Regions from separate parts of the Pediococcus claussenii ATCC BAA-344 genome, predicted to be linked through region 2. Evidence: a T-box and tRNA genes for the amino acid it is inferred to sense, from the RefSeq annotation. Region 2 holds a T-box; the other holds one or more tRNA genes.

Region 1 (11,044 bases), 830 kb from region 2:
AGAAAATATTCGGGTGAGAGGATCAAGACCGTTAAGGCTGGAAATAGGGTGATGCCATGATCAATCAAACGTAATCCTAACAATACAGCAACGATTGCAATTGAAATTGTGGTGAAAAAATCAAGAGCAAAAGTGGACAGAATAGCAATCCGAAGCGTGTTCATAGTAGCCTTTCGAAAACGTTCACTAGAAGAAAAGATGCTATTTTCATACTTTTTAGTTAAACCAAAATATTTTAATGTATCAATACCACGCAAAGAATCAATAAAATGATTTGAAAGAATTTGAAAAGTTTTATACTGTTTGTCAGCTTTGCTTTGGGCTGCATATCCCAAAATAATCATAAAAATTATTATAAGGGGAAAAACGAGAGTTAAAACAATACCGGATTCAATATCAAGGAAATAAACAGCAATTAAGATAATAATTGGTATTACAGACATGTTGAAAGTTTTAGTAAATATAAGGTTAATATAGTTTTCAACTTGACTGATACCGTCCAAAGCCATGGTAGTAGTATTACCTGTACCAGTGGTTTGGACTATTTGTGGGCCAAGACGAAAGACCTTTTGAAGTAATTGTTCACGTAAATCTCGTGCTTGTTCATATGAATACTTATCCAGAATGCGATCACGGAAATAGTTTATTAGATGGCGAGCACAATAGGCTAGAGTGAAGAGAACCAACTTACTAATTTGATTAGATAAATTTTTTCCGTCCCAAAGGCTAGTTATTACGGCGGAGAGTGTCCATGCTTGTCCAATAATAAACAATGCTTGCAAGGCAGCGAAGCCCGCAAGCATTATCTGTATTCGTTTAATTCCAGGTAGTTTCATGATTTGCTTATCAATCATGCGTTTGTTAATCCTCCACGGTATTTAAACGGGTTAATTTCATACGTTTTCTAAATACGTAATAAGTCCATGCAGTGTATGCCAATACAAATGGAAGAATTGTAAGAGCAACGATACTCATTATTTTAAGTGTGTACGGACTTGATGAAGAGTTACGAATTAATAAATCATATTTTGAGTTGGTTGAACTAATTAGAACTCTAGGAAATAATCCGGTGAATAATAGTACTACAACTGAAACAAGTGATAGTCCACTAGATAAAAAGGCAACCAGATCGCCACCACGAAAGACAGCGATATTTGCGATAACGGTTAAAGCAATGATAACCGCTAATATTACAGGAGTTGCCATTGGATGAACATTAAAGAAATCAGTTGTAAAGTACATTAAGATTGCAAATACGACTAATCCAACATAGAGAACCCAATATAGCAATTCTGCATAGTTACGAGCACGTTCGCGGAGTGGCCCCATGGTCTTTAATGCAATGTAGTTTAAACCATGTAAGTAACATAATAGGGCTACGGCAACACCACCCACAATTGAGAACAAATTAAAGTAGTCAGTGAAGTGTGCCATCATATCGCCGTGCGCGTCAATCGGCATACCCTGCACCATACTTATGAACATTACACCAAAGAAGAATGGAACAATAAAGCTTCCGATACTAAGTGTCCAATTCCAGATATGTTTTTGCTCAAATGGAACACGGTTTCTGAATTCAAAAGAAACACCACGAATGATTAAACCAATCAAAATAACAAAAAGAATTAAATAGTAACCACTAAAGAGTGAGGCGTACCAAAATGGAAATGATGCGAACATTGCACCACCTGCTGTGAGTAGCCAAACCTCATTACCATCCCAAACTGGTCCGATTGTCTCAACAACTAAATCTTTTTCTTCATCATTGTGAGCTAATGTCTGAACTGACATTCCAACTCCAAAATCAAATCCTTCAAGGAAAAAGAAGCCCGAGAATAAAACTCCAATCAATATAAACCATAAAAGTTGTAAGAAAGTCATTAGTTAAACGCCTCCTTATCAAAGGGATCAATGTTTGATTTATCGTCTTTCTTTGCGAGTTCTATCTCATAGTCGGGTCCTTTTTTGAGGGTTCGGATAACGAGATAGACCATGGTACCTCCAAGTGCTGTAAATAATAAGAAGTAGATGGTATTAGAAATTAAAAGAGAAGCAACCGAAACGTTGGGTGAGACACTTTGCATCATTGTGAATAAGCCATAAACGGTCCATGGAAAACGGCCAAGTTCGGTAATCAACCATCCACAAGTATTAGCGATAAACGGCGTAAAGGTTGTTAAGGCAACAATCCACAGCATCCATTTCTGCTTATATAGTGTTTCCTTTCGTTTTCTTGTAAAGAATAGTCCTAATATTGATACTAATAAGATTAGCATTCCAAATGCTGCCATAATACGAAAACTATAGAACAAAGTATTTACCGATGGGTAATAGTTTTTGTGACCGTACTTAACAGTTAACTCTTTATTGATAGTGTTCATACCTTTAACAGCACCAGAAGGCTTATCGTATGAAAGAATACTTAGCATATAAGGAACTCCGATACCAAAAACACGTTTATGCTGTGCTTCATTTGCCCAAGCAACAACGGTCCAAGCGGCTGGGTCACCAGTATTTTTATAGATACCTTCCGTTGCGGCAAACTTCATTGGTTGTTCAGTAACAAGGTTTTTCATTTGCAAATCCCCAGCAGTTAGAACAGCTAATGAACCAAAAAGGGCAACAATAAATCCTAAACGCATTGATTTTTTATAAAAATCACCATTGTTGATGTTCTTTTTCAAAAGTTGAAAGGCAGCTAGCCCAGCGATTCCGACTCCACCAAGTGTAATAGCTCCGGCAATAACATGGGAAAATTCGTACCAAACTTGGGGATTAGTTAGAAGAGCGCTGAAGCTGGTCATAACAGCGTGTCCACCTTTAATTTCATACCCAACAGGATGTTGCATGAAGCTATTAGCAGCTAAAATCCAGAAAGCGGAGACCATGGACGCGATTGCAACTAACCAGATAAACAACGCATGAAATCCCGGCTTGACGCGGTCCCAAGTAAATATCCAAAGGCCTAAGAATGTGGATTCCATAAAAAACGCTAACAAAGCCTCAACAGCTAATGGCGCACCAAAGATGTCACCAACAAAACGGGAATAGTCTGACCAGTTCATACCAAATTGAAATTCTTGAATAATACCAGTAACAACACCAACGGCAAAACTGAGTAAGACAATATTTCCCCAAAACTTAGTCATTTTGAGGTATTGTTCGTTTTTAGTGCGAACATACATTGTTTCCATGATAGCAACCATGAGAGCGGTTCCAATAGAAAATGGAACAAAGAAAAAATGGAATATGGTTGTCATTGCGAACTGAAAACGAGCTAGTGTAACGATACTCATAACAATTCATCCCCTTTAATTAAATTTTTCTAACGATAATGTATACATGTAAAATATACCGCAATTACCGCATATTTAAAAGCATGAGAATATGATTCAAATGATTTTTACCTTGTGTATTACTATTGAAAGAAAAAAGTAATGGTTTAAATCCGATATTGTGATTTGGAAGTTAAGATGGATATAATAAAGGGACTGATCTTTTAAGTATAAGGGGAAAAACATTGGAAGAAAACGTACTTAATATAGTAGAAAAAGAATTAAATCAATATCGACCGATTCAAATAAATGCAACACTTGATATGCTTGAAGACGGTAATACGGTTCCGTTTATTGCACGATATAGAAAAGAACGAACTCATAGTTTGGACGAAGTTCAGATACGAGAGATTCAAGCGACGTACCATCAAGTTGAAACACTTGAGAAACGTAAAGCAGATGTTATTAAGAACATTGAGGAGCAAGGAAAGTTAACTTCTGAACTCAGAAGATCAATCACAAAAGCAACTGCATTGCAGACGGTTGAAGACTTGTATTTACCATATAAACAAAAACGTCGCACTAAGGCAACTATTGCAAAAGAGGCTGGGCTTGAACCGTTTGCTTCATGGTTATTAACATTTCCAACTAATGAAATTAATAAAAAAGCCGAGCAATTTTTAAATTCTGATCAAGACATTAATACAGTTGACGATGTTTTGGCAGGCGTTCATGAGATCTTGGCGGAAGCCTTTGGAGATAATGCTGACTTTCGTGATTGGATAAGAACTTATACTAAGAAAAATGGACTTTTAACATCTGTTCTTAAGTCAAAAGGCGAAGAACATGATGAAAATGAAGTGTACAAACTTTATTATGATTTTTCAGAACAATTTAATAAAGTTGTATCACACCAAATGCTAGCAATTAATCGTGGTGAAAAAGAAAAAGTTCTTAGAGCCAAGATTGACGTTAATGAAGATGGGATTGAACGCTTTTTGCGGTTTAGAATTATTGGAGATAAGACTGGAGAAGCTCTTCCAATTATTGAAGATGCATATCGAGATGCTTATAAGCGTTTTATCGGACCGGCAATTGAGCGTGAATTAAGGGCGGAATTAACCGAAAGTGCAAGTCAACAAGCAATTAAGGTGTTTGGAGATAACCTATATCATTTGTTGATGCAAGCACCCTTAAAGGGAAAGGTAGTTCTCGGATTTGATCCTGCATATCGTACAGGATGTAAATTAGCTGTGATGGATGAAAACGGGAAATTTTTGGATAAATTGGTAATTTATCCACATAAACCAGCATCGGCATCAAAAAGGGCTGAGGCAGGAAAACTCTTCAAAGATTTTCTGAATAAGTATCAGGTTGAAATGATTGCAATTGGAAATGGGACAGCCAGTCGTGAGTCGGAAGAGTTTGTTGCGCAGAAATTAAAAGAAATTGATCGAAAGATTTACTATGTCATTGTGAATGAGGCTGGGGCATCCGTTTATTCGGCAAGCCCAGAAGCACGTAAAGCATTTCCTGAATTACAGGTTGAAGAACGAAGTGCCATCAGTATCGGGCGTCGTTTGCAAGATCCACTAGCAGAGTTAATAAAAATTGATCCACAAGCAGTTGGCGTAGGTCAATATCAGCATGATTTGCCACAAAAAGAGTTGACCGAACAGCTTGATGGAGTTGTGGAAACTGCGGTTAATCAAGTTGGGGTTAATCTTAATACAGCTAGCCCAGAATTATTAACACATATTTCTGGTTTAACTAAAACAACGGCTCAAAACATTGTTAATTTTCGTGATGAAAACGGACGTTATGATGCGCGTAATCAGCTTAAAAAGGTACCACGTTTAGGACCGAAGGCTTTTGAACAAGCGGTCGGATTCTTGCGAATTGTTGATGGCAAAGATGTGCTAGACAATACTGATGTTCATCCAGAAAGCTATAAAGCTGCTAAACAGTTATTGAAAGACTTAGGAATTGGAATGGATTCTTTGGGGCAGGATGAAACTATTCAGAAGCTTAAGAATGCAAATATTCAGCAGTTATCCAACCAACTTAAGATAGGGAGTGAAACCCTGACCGACATCATAGAAGCTTTACAAAAACCAGGTCGTGATTTACGTGATGCTATGCCGGCACCGTTACTTAGAGCGGATGTTTTGACTATGGAAGACCTTAAACCTGGAATGGAGCTACAAGGTACGGTTCGTAACGTGATTGATTTTGGCGCTTTTGTTGATATTGGGGTCAAGCAAGACGGCTTGGTACACATTTCCAAGCTAACCAAACAGTTTGTTAAGAAACCAAGCGATATTGTGTCAGTGGGCGACATCGTCACAGTATGGGTGGAAAGCGTTGATTTAAATCGACATCGTATTCAGTTAACAATGATACAGGATGAGAATAAAAAATAATGACAGATCAAGAGTTACAAGTGTTGACCGAGGAGATAGCTCACAGTAGTTTTCACCATGAATTTAAACATCAAATCTTCTTTAATAGAAGATTAAAAACCACTGGCGGACGGTATCATTTAAAAGATCACCATATTGATATTAATCCGCTAATGTTGGAACAACATGATATGGAAACCTTAATTGGGGTTATAAAACATGAATTAGTACATTACTTTTTACATTTAAGTGGCGAGAAGCCTGCTCATAATAATCCACATTTTAAACAATTATTGGTGCAAACAGGTGGCTTACGATACGCGCCGGATTCTAAAAAGCGTCGCAAGAACCAACTTAAGCTCACATATCAATGTCAAAAATGTGGACAGATATATATACGTCACCGGCATATTAATACCGAGAAGTACAGGTGCGGAAAGTGCCACGGCAGGCTTACTCTAATTGAAGAAGAACGAAGTGCATAATGTTTTTTAATAAAAAGCTTGCTAGATGGGGCTGTTTTTGCTAATATTATCTGGTAAGCTTTTGCGGCCATGGCGGAATTGGCAGACGCGCAGGATTAAGGATCCTGTCCGGATTTACCCGGGTGGAGGTTCGAACCCTCTTGGCCGCATATTTAAAAGGACTTGGAAAATTTTCCAAGTCCTTTTTTGTTGCACATAATTAATATGGTATCTTTTTGTTAGAATATCGCTGAATTGTCTTGTGAACCTCTTCTTGTAGCAATTTTTCTTGAACATTCTTTAACGCCTGGGGATTACGAGCCTGCTTAGGATTAGTTATTGAATAGGCTTTTATTTTTGCCATCATATTAATTTTAAGTTGCTTTTGGTTCTTTTTTAAATCCTGGCCAGCTTTAGAAAGCTGTGTAGTAGATAAAGCAGTCCAGTTTTTTGGAAGGCTAAATGTAACCGTAGTATTTTTAATTTGATGTTCATTCTGAATTCCAGCGAAGAGAAATTGTGCGAATACGCTTTTATAGTGATAATAGGAAACTTTTTTTATTTTTCTTGCCGTCATTGTTTTAGAACGAATTAATCTAACACTTAATCCATCTGAATAGGTCATGGATTTTTTATTAGAATTACTATTTGTTTTATATACATATATTTGGTGCATGTTCCTTTTCTTACCAACATTACGATATGCTAATACCTTATTATCTCCAGGAAAAGTAGCAATTGAATCAATCTTTGTAGAAGTTGAACTAGTGTTAATTTCGGTTCCCCAATGTGCATTGACGTTTGCAATAAGTATAACTTGAGAAAGTAGAAGCAACATTCCTAAAATGGAGCCAATTAAGATTTTATGTGTGATTTTGGAATTAACTGTTATAAAGATTATCCCTGCAATGCAAAGTAAACTTATGAATATTAACATTATTTCGCTACCTCCACTTTTTTTGAAATGTTATGGGATAAGAACCAGGCCGGAATGGCAGCAATTAATGTAATCACTATCGACCAGATAAAGGCAGTATGATAAGCAGTGGTTAAATGTGCAACCGTTGGAACGACGCCGTTAATGTTGTTTTGAATGACAGTAGCTAATATCGCAGAACCAAATGCTCCACCAACATTTTGAAACATTCTCGAAGCACTTGTTGCATCCGCAATTAATTTTTTAGGAATACCAACGTACGAATCTGCCATAACAGGAATTGTAAGCCCACCCTGTGCCATTCCTCTGACAAACAAAGCAATTAATAGATACCAAATATTAGTGTTTTTATCGAAATAAACAAATGGAATAGTGCTAGCAACTGCAACGAGGATTGATACTAGGACAACCCATCGAGCACCGATGCTATCAGTTAGCTTTCCAACGGTTGTCCGGGTAACCAACATCCCCAAACCTTGTGCAATCAAGTAAGTTCCAGACCAAATGACACTTAAGCCTCGAACGTTTTGTAAATATAACGGAAGTAAGAACATTGCTCCGTTTACGGCGACTCCAGACATTAAAAGAATTACGGAAGCTCCGGAGAAGTTGGAGACTTGAAACATTTTAAGGCTTACCAATGCCTTATCCGGATTCTTACTTGCAAATATAACGTACGCAATCATTAAATCTAAACCAATGAAAATGGGAATTAGGACATCTAGGTTTGAGATGGTGTTATTACTGCTAAAATTAACAATTCCGATTAATAGCCCACTGAACATACCACTTAGCGAAATGAACCCAAACCAATCAAATTTTTTATCCGTTTTTTGAGGTTCAAACTTTGGCATCATGAATTGAAGTAGAACTAAGGCAATGATAACGATCGGTATGTTGATGTAAAAAATCCAATGCCAATCTAACTTGTCAATGATGAATCCTCCACCCACAGTTGGTCCCAATATTGGAATTAAAACCATTGGAAGACCAATGGTTGCTGCTATTTTTCCGAGTCCTTCACCATTAGCTGCCCGAATTATAAGTGTGGTTAGGAGTGGGATTATTACTCCAGAGCCAGCCCCTTGAATTAATCGTCCTAACATTAGAATTGGAATATTGGTTGCAACTCCAGAAACGATAGATCCAGCTAAGAATAACAATAAACCAGAGATATAAAGTTTCTTTCCGCTGAATTTGTCAACCGCCCATCCGGTAAATAATATGACAATTCCAAGCATCAAGACGTATCCAGTAGTAACCCACTGGGTAGCACTTACCGTGGCGTTTAAATCATTCATAATAGTGCTGATTGCAATATTTGTCATTGTTGTATCAAGCATTGGTGCAACAGCTCCGACAATTAATATCATTGCAATTTTAGCTAAATTGTTTTTTTCTTTCATTTTAATTACCTCACTTTTTAAGACACCGTGGTTTCTATTTCAAAGGCTTTTGTTATAATGTATTTGTACAAAATAATCTAAAATAAGATACCACCGTATCTTCAATTTAGAATCATATAACTTATGTAAAAAAATAGCAAGGGTAAATTGAAAATGGAAAAGAAAACTACTCGTAGACGAGGAAAAGAATTAGAACACGACATATTGGAAGCTGCTTGGAAAGAGTTTCAGGATAAGGGATACGGAAAGACCTCAATGGAAGGAATTGCAAAGAGGGCAAAAACAACTAAAACGGTTTTATATCGTAGATGGCCTAAAAAAGCTATCATTTTCTTAATGGCATTTAGGAAATTTGGTCCCCAAATTAGACAGTCAGATGCTGATACTGGGAATTTGCGTGATGATCTGATTGAGCTTTTAGAACCAACAATTCAATTTTTAGAAATTGTTGGTAAAGAAGCAGCCCAAGGATTGGTGGTAGACCAGTTAGGAAGCCATGTTTTTGATCTTTTTAAACAAATATCATCAGAAGAAAATGAAACTGTTGAGAGGATAATGAAAGTTTTGACCCGGGCTGATAAACGTGGTGAGGTGAATATTAGTAAAATAAGCAAACGTGCAGTTCGTTTACCGGTAATGCTAGTTGTGGATGCTCTATTAACAGACGGTTTTATAACAAAAAAAGATTTGCTAGAAATTGTGGATAACGTACTGGTTCCCACGTATAAATATAGTTTGAATAAATAAAGACGCGCTAAATTATTGATTTTTTACTAACTAAAATACAAAACAAACCGATTTTAAGATGTTTTATCAATAATATTTATTGATCGAGGTACTACAATTAAACTCTATACTAGAGGGTCAAAGTTATAGATAAACACGGTTTTTGAATTGAGATAAGTGGCACGGATTAATAGAAATATACAAAAAACAATCTGATTATGAAATTGAAGATGGTTATTTTTTTGTGGCGTCGAGGCATCAAAAGGTCTTCTAACTAGTCAACTTTAACAAAATAAAAAGTGGTGAATCATAATTTCTTTGAATTATGATTCACCACTTTTAATCAATTCCAATGATGTGAGGATAAGATCATGTAGCAACGCCACTTTCAATTAGGTAATAGTCAACAGGGCCGTGAGTCGAAAACGTTAACTTTAATGAGTAGCTCATTTCTTTAATAGTTGGAATGAAAGATTTTGAATAATATTGAATCTTTAATCGTTTTATTGGTTGAATTTGTGACTGCTAGATTTTTATTTACAGACTTTCTCTGTTTATATATAGGTGCTTATAATGAATTGTCTGAATGAAACATCATTTTTTTAAGGATAGCGATAATTAAAATTGCAATCAGTACCATAACTACCCCAAATAATGGGGTTAAAGTAACCGAAAGCGAAGAAGTAACCTGGCCGCCAACGAATGATCCCAAGGTTATTCCGACATTAAAGGCAGAGATATTGAGTGCTGAAGCGAGGCCAATGTCATCGGGAGTGTAACGTTCGGCAAGTTGAACAATATATAATTGGAGACCTGGTACATTCATAAAGGCAAACAGTCCCATTAATAATACTAATAGCAATCCTGAAATGCTCTCATGAATGAAGACAAACAGTAGGAGTAGGGCAACAGTCAGACCTACAAACATTGCGATTAAGGCATTAAGTGGTTCACTATTAGCAAATCGTCCTCCAAGGGTATTTCCAATTGCTACCATTACTCCGTAAATAATCAAAATTATAACAACGGCACCTGAGCTAAAGTGCATGTACGATTCTAGTATTGGTGTTAAATAAGTATATGCAGTAAACGTCCCTCCGTATCCCAATGCTGTAATAATAAGCATTAACAGAATCGGTTTGTTAGATAATACACGACTAAATCCGTGTAAGTCTGGACGCTTTTTGGGATGAGGTAAGTTATTTGGAATTAGAAAATAGTTGGAAACTAAACCGATTAAACCAATAATAGCAATAAAAATAAACGACCAGTGCCATGTGAAGTGTTGTCCAATAAAGGTACCAAGAGGAACACCAGTTACGGTGGCAACAGTCAGCCCTGTAAACATAATTGCAATTGCACTAGCGCGTTTGTCTGGAGCCACAACATCGGCAGCTATAATGGAAGAAATTGACATAAATATTCCGTGTGCAAGTGAAGCAACAACTCTACCTGCAAGCAACATGCCAAAACTTGATGCGGTAGCGGCGATTAGATTACCTATTATAAAAATGGTCATAATGACTAACATTAAGCGGCGACGGTCCCAATTTGCTGTTAGAACGGTTAAGATTGGTGCACCAAAAGTGATACCAAGTGCATAAATTGAAACGGTTAACCCAGCTGAACTAAGTGAAATACCAAAGCTTTTTACGATCAATGGCATTAATCCGACACTGATAAATTCGGTAGAGCCAATTGCAAAAGCACTAATTGCAAGGGCGGCTAAAGTTAAACCTGGTGAAATTTTACTTGATTTCATATTATCTCTCCTTTAATTTGTTTTTTGTGACAATGATATGTATTATACTGGTACGTAATAAATAGACAACTA
Region 2 (10,837 bases):
TTTCTCATTTCTTCATTTTTTGGTCTAAAACATTCTTAATATAAATACCTAACCCTAGCAAAATCAAAATTGAAATAATGATTTTATTGGTTAAACTAATATCAGAAAAGTACGTAACTAATCCTATCATTACCGTCAAAACTAGTAAAACAAACCCATTCAAAAAAATCTTTTTCATTATCTAATCCAAAACAAACTTGTTAATTGCTTCAGCAACACCGTTAACGTAGTCACCATTGGTAACGTGCTTAGCAATTTTTTTGGCTTGGTCATTCGCGTTAGAAACTGCAATTGGTAACCCAACTTTAGAAAGCATTGGCAGATCATTTCCGTTATCACCAATAGCCATAATTTCATCTTTTTTAATACCTAAACGATTAGCTAGCTCAAGTGTGGCAAGTCCCTTATCAACACCCTTTTTATTGAATTCCGTGTATCGGTCAGACGAAAAAGTAACATTTAAGTCAAAATCAACGTTTTTTAAAACGAGGTCCCTCATATAAGCCAATCGGTTAAAATCGGGATTCATCGTTATTACTTTCATTATCTTCTCATTCCGTAGTAACTTAAGGTCCTTTTCCTTATACTCAATTGGTCTCACACCACGTGTTTCAATATAATCTAAATCAGCTTGAAGTGGGTTATAAATATAAACATCATTAAGCGTATAAACATGCGTATCAAAGTCCTTAACTTTCATAGCAATATTATAAATTTCACTCGCCTGTTCAAATGTTAATTCATTAGTCTGTACAACTTTTAAACCAGCATTTTCAACAATAGCACCCCCGTTATAAGAAATAACAAACTCTTCTTTTTGGTCTTTCAATCCTAATTTCTGTAATAAACCTTGTACTGAACTAAATCCGCGACCAGTGTTAGGTACAAACTTAACACCTGCTTTTTGAGCCTTTTTTATTGCTTTAATATTTTCATCCGAGATACTTCCATCCAAGCCTAATAATGTTTCATCTAAATCACTAACAATTAACTTAATCATACGTAACCTCTCTCTATTCTTATATAATTTAAGATTAGCCGATTTGGAAAGGGTTTTCAATTATATACAGTAACTTTTTTAAATTTAATACTAAATTAATATAAAACAAATGTGACCGTTTTCGTGCAATTCATGCACAAAAAAATTCAAAGCACAATATGTTGATGTGAATTTTTATATGATATACTATCCCTTGGTTAAATTGTAAAAAAGAGGGGCAAAGCATGGTGATAATTACAGCAGGAATGATTGGTGTCGGAAAAACAACATTAACAGGTAGAATTGCGGATTTTTATGGTTCAAAGGCCTTTTTTGAACCAGTAGGCGATAATCCAGTATTACCACTTTACTATTCTGATCCTAAAAGTTATGGTTTTTTACTCCAAATTTATTTCTTGAATAAACGATTCCAAATGATTAAAAAGGCTCTGGCAGATGATAATAATGTTCTTGATCGTTCAATTTATGAAGATGCCTTATTCACACGCGAAAACAATAAGGAAGGCAACATTACTGACACAGAATTCGGCGTCTATATGAACTTGCTCGATAACATGATGGGTGAACTCCAGAACCTGCCTAAGAAGGCTCCAGATTTGATGGTTTATGCTGAAACTGATTTTGATACTATCCTATATAGAATTAAAAAACGCGGTCGTGACTATGAACAATTCGACAATAACCCTGAACTTGAGTCTTATTATAAAAAAATGTGGACAGCATATAAAACATGGTACGAAGAATATGATGCTAGCCCTAAAATGAAAATCGATTTACAAACTTATGATTTATCTGAAGAAAAAAATGTTAATATCATCTTGCAACAAATTGATAAAAAATTAAAAGAGACACGTAAGGCTAATTACAATCAAGCCATTTAAATCAAAAAGTGTTCCGAGCAACTTCACCTCACAGTGAGTTCTCCGGAACACTTTTTAATTTTCCTACTTAACAATTGATACATCAGTTTTAGAATTTTCTACAACATAACTCGCAGTCGAGCCGATCACAACTCATGCAACTCGTCCCAATCCAGTAGCACCTAATACCGTTAAATCAATATCATACTTATCGGGAATATCTTCAGAAAGTTCTTGCTTTGGGTTTCCCACTCTTAAATCTATTTGAACATCACTGACTCCTGCTTCAATTGCTTTCTGTTTTAAAACTTCAAGCTCCTGCTCGCGTTCCATCAGTGCCTTCTTTATATCAATATCAGTGCTCGCAATTCCAAATCCCAATGACACACTTTCAGTATTCGCGTATTGTTGTTTAACAATTTCGCTAATGACCAACCTAGCATGATTCTGTTTTGTAATCTCAATTGCTTTCTCAAAGGCTTTTTGGGCCTCCGGAGAACCATCATATCCAAAAAGAACATTTTTGTAATCCATAGTAGCACCGCCTTCCTGTTTTTATTATAGCAGTGTACCCTATAGATTTTCCAAGTTTACGATTTCCTCGTCTGTTAGAGCTCTATAATGACCAGGCAAAAGTCCCACATCTAGCTCCAATGGACCAAATTTCACTCGTCGCAACCTAAGAACACGTTCACCCAAAGCGCCAAACATGCGTCGTACCTGATGATACTTTCCTTCGCTAATCGTTACTTCCACCGTTGTCGTTTTTTCCAAATTAGAATATTCTTTAACTTTCAGACCGGCAGGCTTCAACTGAGTACCATCTTTGAGCGTTAATCCGTTAGCAAATTTGGCTGCCGCACCCTCACTAATTTGTCCTGTTACAGTCGCTTCATAGACTTTATCAACATGGTGTTCAGGCGATAATAAGCGGTGCCCAATCTCCCCGTTATTTGTAATTAGAAGTAATCCTTCAGTGTTCTTATCTAACCTTCCAACTGGAAATAAATCTGGTCTACGGTCATTTTTATTAAAGAGTTCCATGACTGTTTTTTGCTTTCGGTCTTCCGTTGCTGTCAGTACCCCAATCGGTTTGTTAACAATAAAATAAAAGTGCTTTTGATATTGAACTACCTCACCACTAAGCTGCACCTCATCTTGATCAGGATCAATCTTTACTCGACCAGACTTTACAGCTTCGCCATTTACACTAATTTGCCCATCACGAGTTAGTTTTCGAATCTGAGTCCTTGTACCAACGTTCATATCATGTAAAAATTTATCAACTCTCAACATTTCAACCTACTTTATTCTTAACATATTTCTTAGACGACTTGCTCTACTACCCAGCATTTCATCGGCTAATCTGCTCTTAAGTGAACAATAAAGATAGAAGAGACCACCAGCCGAAGCAGCAACCAAAGCAACGATCAACGCAGCAACTTTGCTTTCATTATTCATAAATAGATACATTCCATGTGCCACTCCCCATGCAATGACAAACATTCCTAGTGAATATAAAATAATTTTAGTCAAATGTTCATTAATAACTTGATAATCAATGCCATATTCATCGTTAATATGCTTTAAAATCAACCAATTAATAAAAGCAAAACCAATTGCTGTCGACATTAATGAGCCAATAGCTGAAAAGGCCATTACAAGTGGAATTTGCGCAATAAATTTAATTATGACCCCGTACAGAAAATAACGAACTGCTAATTTATTCTCACCAATTCCTTGCATGATAGCAGAAATCACCGTGAAAACCCCTAAAACAATTGCAACATATGAATTAAACTCAAGAATAGCTGTCCCCACTCCACTAAAATGATAAAAAAGTGTATAAGCAGGTTGTGCAATTGCGGCCATTCCAAGGGCTGCAGGAATCATTAAAAATGAAAATAACGAAATGGCTTCAGTTACTTGTTGACTAATTGCTCGTGAATCCCCTCGCGTTTTTGCTTCTGAAAGTAAAGGAACCGAAGTTACAGCCATTGCAGACGCTAATGAAATCACAATCATGACCAATTTATTTGCATTAAAAGCAAAAATGGCATACATAGTATTTAAAATATCAGTGGTATAGCTACTTGTCATTTGCATAATTTTAAAGAAAGTATACTGATCAATTAATTGAAAAATAGTAATTGCGGAACCAATGATAATAAATGGAATCGCTTGTGCAATAATCTCCCGATATAAATCACCTGTGGATACAACCAGCTCATTGGAGCTAGCCTGAGCAAGTGTTTTCAAACGTTTACGATATTTTAGAAAATACCATCCTAACACCAGAAAACCGCCTATCGCTCCAATAAAAGCAGCAAATGTTGATTGTGAAACAGCAAATACCCAATCACCATGGTGAACTCCCATAATTAAATATGCAGTCACCAGCATATAACCAACTCGCGCCAATTGCTCAACAAACTGAGAAATAGCAGAGGGACCCATTTCTTGGTAACCTTGGAAAAATCCCCTAGTCAGACTCATTGTTGGAATGATTAAAACTGCCCATGCCAACGCATGCAATACAGGAACGACACTCTCAGATCCAGCAGATAGAAAAGGTGCACCATAAAATAATATTAAAGCACAAACAATTCCTGATCCGACTGACAATAACAGACCCCTTTTGTAGAGCCTTTGTCCTAAGGCAAATTCATTAAGTGCGTTATAATGTGAAACTTGTTTAGCAATTGCAGAAGGGATTCCAGCAATTGCAGCAATTAAGAACAAGCTATAAATATTATATCCTTTAGCGTATAAAGCATTAGCCTGATTACTGTACACACCAAACCAAATTACCCAAGGAATGATATAAACTGCGCCAAGTATCCTAGAAAAAATACTGCCCGCTGTCATCCAGACTGATCCCTCAAGCATTTGAGATTTAGAAGAAGTTACTTTTTGTCCTTCTCTAAGGGGTTGTGACCCAATATATTCAAGGTCACTACTATCATTTTTATTCGGCTGATCTGCCATGGTGCTTCCCTACTTTCAATAATGTCTCCAAAATTATCCAACAACGATATTAACAATCCGATTAGGAACAACGATTACTTTCCGAATCTCTTTTCCGTTAATCCATTGTTGAACAGAGTCACTGTCCATTGCTAATTTCTGTAATTGTTCCTGTTTTAAATCCTTTTCAACAGTAAGACGTCCTCGGACTTTTCCGTTTATTTGTAAGATTACCTCAACAGTATCCTCGACTAATTTAGATTCATCAACGGTGGGCCATTTTTCATAACTAATCGTTTCCTTGTATCCTAAACGACTCCATAATTCTTCTGCCAAATGTGGAGCAAGTGGCGAAAGGATTTTTACAAAGTCCTCTACATATTTAACATAAATAGAATCCACTTTGTAAGCTTCATTTATAAATACCATTAGCTGGGAAATTCCAGTATTAAACCGCATATTTTCAAAGTCATTAGAAACTTTTTGAACAGTTTTATTAAAGATTAGATCTAACTTTCCATCGTTAACTTTAGTAATGCGGTCTCGTAATTTACCGTCATCATCAATAAACAGCCGCCATACACGGTCAAGCCATTTACGGCTTCCATTTAGTCCATCTTCACTCCAAGAAACTGATTCAGTCAAAGGTCCCATAAACATTTCGTATATACGCAGCGTATCTGCACCATATTTATCGACGATATCATCTGGATTAACAACATTTCCCTTTGATTTGGACATTTTTTCATGATTACTACCAAGAATCATGCCTTGATTAACCAATTTTTGGAAGGGTTCTTTAGTTGGAACAACTCCCAAGTCATAAAGCACCTTATGCCAAAAACGTGCATATAGAAGATGCAATACGGCATGCTCAGCACCACCAACGTATAAATCAACTGGCATCCATTCTTTGAGGAGTTGCTTATCGGCAATTTCTTGATCGTTTTTTGGATCAATGTATCGTAAGTAGTACCATGAGCTTCCCGCCCACTGTGGCATTGTATTAGTTTCACGTCGTCCTTTTCGCCCATTTTCATCGACGACATTAAGCCAGTCGTCTAAGTTAGCAAGTGGACTTTCACCGGTACCAGAAGGCTTCAAATCATCTGTCGCTGGTAAACGCAGAGGCAATTCATTTTCAGGAACCAGCCCAGTTTCTCCATCTTCCCAATGAATAATTGGAATAGGTTCACCCCAATATCTCTGACGAGAAAATACCCAATCTCGAAGACGATAATTAACTTTTTTATCACCCACGCCATTTTCTTTAATCCACGTTAACATTGAGGAAAGAGCAGCTTGTTTATCCAAGCCATTTAAAAAGGCAGAATTAATATGTGTCCCATCACCTTCGTAGGCACCATCTTCAATATTTCCCCCCTCAATAACCGGAATAATTTCAATTCCGAACTTTTTAGCAAATTCAAAGTCTCGCGGGTCATGAGCAGGAACAGCCATAACAGCACCCGTTCCGTATGATGAAAGGACATAATCAGCAATCCAAATTGGCACTTTTTTTCCATTAACCGGATTGATAGCGTAGGCACCGGTAAAGACCCCTGTTTTATCCTTATTTAAATCTGTTCGTTCAAGATCGGATTTTGTAGCAACTTGTTTTTGGTATTCTGTAACTTTAGCCTTGTTTTCGGCTGTTGTAATTCGTTCAACAATATCATGTTCAGGCGAAACCACTAAATAAGTCACACCAAACAATGTGTCAGCACGGGTTGTAAATACTTCAATGTTTTCTTCTGTATCTTCAACCTTAAAGTTAACGCTAGCTCCGACCGAGCGACCAATCCAGTTACGTTGCATTTCCTTGATGCTTTCAGGCCAATCAACTAGATCTAAGTCATCAAGTAAACGATCAGCGTAAGCAGTAATTTTTAAAATCCATTGTTTCATCGGTACTCGAAAAACCGGAAAATCGCCACGTTCAGTACGCCCATTAATAACTTCTTCGTTTGCAACAACAGTGCCCCCCATCAAATCAGGTGCCCAGTTAACAAGTGTTTCTTTCTCGTATGCTAAACCTTTTTTGTACATTTGTTCAAAAATCCACTGGGTCCACTTGTAATAACTAGGATCTGTAGTATTAATTTCACGGGACCAGTCATATGAAAAACCTAGTGATTGAATTTGTCGTTTAAAATTTTTAATGTTATCTTTTGTGAAATCTTTAGGATTATGTCCCGTTTTCATAGCATATTGCTCAGCTGGCAAACCAAAAGCATCCCATCCCATTGGATGAAGAACTTTAAATCCTTGCATGCGTTTCATGCGCGACATAATATCCGTCGCTGTATATCCTTCTGGGTGTCCCACATGTAATCCCTGTCCTGATGGATACGGAAACATGTCTAGTGCATAATATTTGGGTTTATCCTCTGTTGCGTTTGTCTTAAATGTTTCGTGGTCTGACCAGTACTTTTGCCATTTTGGTTCTATTTCATGATGATTAAAGGGCATATCCATTCCTCCTAAAATTTGCCAACAAAAAAATCCCAAGAGAAAATCTCTTAGGACGAAATCTGTTCCGCGGTACCACCTAGGTTTGTAGCTTACAGCCACACTCTTGATTCCTTAACGCGGAAAAACGTTCCCCTTACTATAATTCAGCAGGAAACTCAAAGGCGAGTTCGAACGCATCAATCTCCAAGTTCACACTATCCACCTGGTCTCTGTAAAATATAAGCGTCTAATATTCCTTATCTTCGTTGACTTTATGTTGATATAATAGTATCAAACTATATCTCAGTTTGCAAACCTACATATGGTAATATACCAGAGAAGGATACCACATAGGAGGAGTTCATGAGGACAACAAAAACATCACAATTTGCGCCTTTTATTCTAAGTTTAGTGTTTTTTATTTTGTTAACCTTAACCGTAAAGTTTGTTCCGACAACGCTTTACCCTTTTGATAAATTTATAACAAACTTAATTCAATTAGATCCTAGTCCACTAAAACTAACTTTTTTTAAGATAATTACGCAAATTGGTAACCAAATACCGTTCATCATTATCAATTTCGCTATACTTTTAATTCTCACAGTGAGCAAACATTTCAAATACGGAATTTTCTTACTTTTTACTACTTTTGGTAGTTCTTTAATTAATCATTTAATTAAAGAGTGGGTTAAAAGGCCACGCCCATTACCTCATTTAGTTAGAGCTACAGGTTATAGCTTTCCTAGCGGTCATTCTGTAGTTGCAATCGCCTTATTTGGTGGACTAATCATCATCACAAATCAAATCATTAAAAATAAGGCTATTAAATTCGTTTTAAACTTTATTTGGAGTCTCGGACTGATCCTACTTCCAATTTCACGGGTATATCTTAATGTCCACTATCCATCTGACATTATTGGTGGAATGCTTCTAGGATTCATGATTTTACAAATTTCACGTTATATTTTAATTAAGGAGTTTTAGAAAATGCTAAAAAATTCAATGCAGTATAGTCATATCGTTTTACAAGAGATTATCAATAAAGGTGACAATGTTATTGATGCCACTATGGGAAACGGTCATGACACCCAATTTCTGGCTAAATCAGTTGGTGCTACTGGTCATGTTTATGCGTTTGATATACAGCAAGATGCCATCAACCATACTAAAGATCGACTTACACAATTAGATTTAATAAGCCAGACAACACTCATTAACGATTCTCACTCTAAGATTGATAACTATGTGTCTAATCCGATTTCGGCTGCAATTTTTAACCTTGGATATCTTCCGGGAAATAATAAATCAATCATTACACATTTTTCGACTACTATTCCGGCTATCAACTCCTGCCTTCGTTTACTCAAAGTTGGTGGTAGAATTGCTGTTGTTTGTTATTACGGGCACCCAGGCGGCAAGGATGAATTAGACCATATAACCCATTATCTAAGCCAAATAGAACAACAAGAATTTAGTGTCCTGCGCTATGAATTCCTTAATCAGATCAATCAACCGCCCATTTTATTAATTATTGAAAAGAAATAGTGGAGTATGTTTTACAATATTGATTATCCAATAATTCTTTAACCATATCTTTTTTTAAGGATCTGTTGCATAACAAAATATCTATCGTTTATATTGCTAGTAATACTCGTTATTTTCCGACCTATGTCCCGCTTTTTATGCTGGAATTAACTAACTATTTTCAGCCGTTTTTCGGTCAAAGATATTCACCACTAAAGCTATTAGGATTAATATAAATCCAGACAAGTAGATATTATGAAGAGCTGAGTAAAGAATCAAACGTAATCCACCCAACAAGTCACTAGGTAATTCTTTAGCAGTTTGCGGATTAATTAATTTATTCATCATTCCCATATTGTAACGACTATTCTGTGCTACTCCACTATTCATACTACTATTCATAATAATTCCAAAAATAGACATCATAATTGTCTGACCAAGTGATCGCGCCAAAGTATTAAACGAAGTAGCAACTCCAATCTGATCAGAACTAACTAGATGCTGCGAGGTAACCGTTGTAGAAGTAATAGTAATCCCAAATCCCGTTCCTAAAATCGCTGAGATTACAAAGAAAAACCAGAACGGTGTTTCAATTGGTACAACTGCTAATATGAGGCTACCAACCGCTAGTATTGATAAACTAACACTTAAAACTTTATTAGGTGACAACTTCACCATCATTTTACCCGCCAAAAATGAGCCAAAAATCCACAACAAGGAACTTGGCGTTACAGCAAATCCAGCTAATGAGGCTGGTAGTCCTAAAATTCCCTGTGTCCACGTTGGAAGATACACTTCAAAACCAATCAAAAAACCCGCTACTAACATTGTAGCTACATTTTGAATAACAAATGTTCTATTTTGAAAAAGTTTGAGCGAGATAATTGGGTCCACTGCCTTTTTTTCTTGTCGAATGAATAAAACCACTCCTAAAATAAAAAGTACAAATGAGATCAATAGCATAAATGGTGAAAAATGTGCTTCTCCAATCAATTGGAATCCATACATTAACCCAAGTAAAGCAAGCATTAACCAAGCACTTCCCAAAAAATCAATTGGTTTATCATTTACTTTTACTTCTTCCCGCAAAAATATTTGAATGAGTAGAATCGTTATAATGCCAATTGGGACATTTATAAAAAACACCCAATGCCATGTTAATTTATCTACAATAAATCCACCTAATAATGGGGCAATAATTGAAGCAATTCCCCAGGCAGCGCCATTAAATCCCATAATACGTGCCCTTTTTTCGATTGGATAAATATCTGCGATGATAGTATTCGATACAGGCATAATGCATCCAGCACCCACACCTTGCAAAGCTCGCCAAATGATTAAAGTAGTCATTGAATTAGCTAATCCACTCAAAATTGAACCCACTAAAAAAATAAATATTCCAACATTAAAAATTCGTTTTCTTCCAAATATATCAGCTAACTTTCCATAAATTGGAGTAAAAATTGCATTTGTTAATAGAAAAATTGAAATAACCCAATTCATCAAACTGACACCGTGTAAATCACCAACAATTGTTGGCATAGCAGTTGAAACGATCGTTCCCTCCACCGCTGACATAAATGTCGCAATAAAAATTGCAATTGTGACAATAACTACGTTTGTTTCTTTTTTCTTCATAAAGCCCCCAAATTTGTTCAAAAATAAATGAGTCTGAGATAATCAGGTCAGACTCATCAAAATCGCATAATAATTTAAAAGATGGGACATAAATTAAGCAATCATTTGATTGCCCACCATGTCCCACTGTTGCAAATATTAATTAAAGAAATCCTGTAGTTCTTGAACTTTATCAACATGCTCCCATGGCAGGTCAATGTCTGTTCTGCCAAAATGACCATAGGCAGCCGTCTTTTTATAAATTGGGCGGCGCAAATCAAGCATTTCTATGATACCAGCCGGACGAAGATCAAAGATTTGACGAACAGCTTCAGTAATATCTTCTTCTGAAACTTTTCCGGTCCCAAAAGTATCTACCATGACGGATACAGGTTGTGCAACCCCAATAGCATAG

What was found. The T-box of region 2 lies ahead of leuS (leucine--tRNA ligase). A T-box ahead of a tRNA ligase gene usually reads a tRNA of that ligase, here a tRNA-Leu.
Region 1: it encodes a tRNA-Leu, which carries the amino acid that the T-box ahead of leuS (leucine--tRNA ligase) is inferred to sense. The anticodon was not compared.

What each region holds. Positions count from the first base shown of each region.
Region 1 is NC_016605.1:338,787-349,830, forward strand. Features, by position in the region: gene cydD (thiol reductant ABC exporter subunit CydD) at 1-854, opposite strand, end outside; gene cydB (cytochrome d ubiquinol oxidase subunit II) at 862-1,881, opposite strand; gene PECL_RS01570 (cytochrome ubiquinol oxidase subunit I) at 1,881-3,296, opposite strand; gene PECL_RS01575 (Tex family protein) at 3,521-5,698, shown strand; gene PECL_RS01580 (SprT family protein) at 5,698-6,162, shown strand; tRNA gene PECL_RS01585 (tRNA-Leu) at 6,226-6,311, shown strand; gene PECL_RS01590 (DUF4811 domain-containing protein) at 6,362-7,078, opposite strand; gene PECL_RS01595 (MDR family MFS transporter) at 7,078-8,451, opposite strand; gene PECL_RS01600 (TetR/AcrR family transcriptional regulator) at 8,638-9,231, shown strand; gene PECL_RS01605 (MFS transporter) at 9,779-10,972, opposite strand.
Region 2 is NC_016605.1:1,172,604-1,183,440, forward strand. Features, by position in the region: gene PECL_RS10145 (hypothetical protein) at 5-178, opposite strand; gene PECL_RS05660 (Cof-type HAD-IIB family hydrolase) at 182-1,000, opposite strand; gene PECL_RS05665 (deoxynucleoside kinase) at 1,225-1,881, shown strand; gene PECL_RS05670 (universal stress protein) at 2,014-2,394, opposite strand; gene PECL_RS05675 (pseudouridine synthase) at 2,434-3,153, opposite strand; gene PECL_RS05680 (putative polysaccharide biosynthesis protein) at 3,163-4,848, opposite strand; gene leuS (leucine--tRNA ligase) at 4,882-7,299, opposite strand; T-box leader at 7,348-7,554, opposite strand; gene PECL_RS05690 (phosphatase PAP2 family protein) at 7,645-8,265, shown strand; gene PECL_RS05695 (class I SAM-dependent methyltransferase) at 8,269-8,826, shown strand; gene PECL_RS05700 (MDR family MFS transporter) at 8,977-10,443, opposite strand; gene metK (methionine adenosyltransferase) at 10,582-10,837, opposite strand, start outside.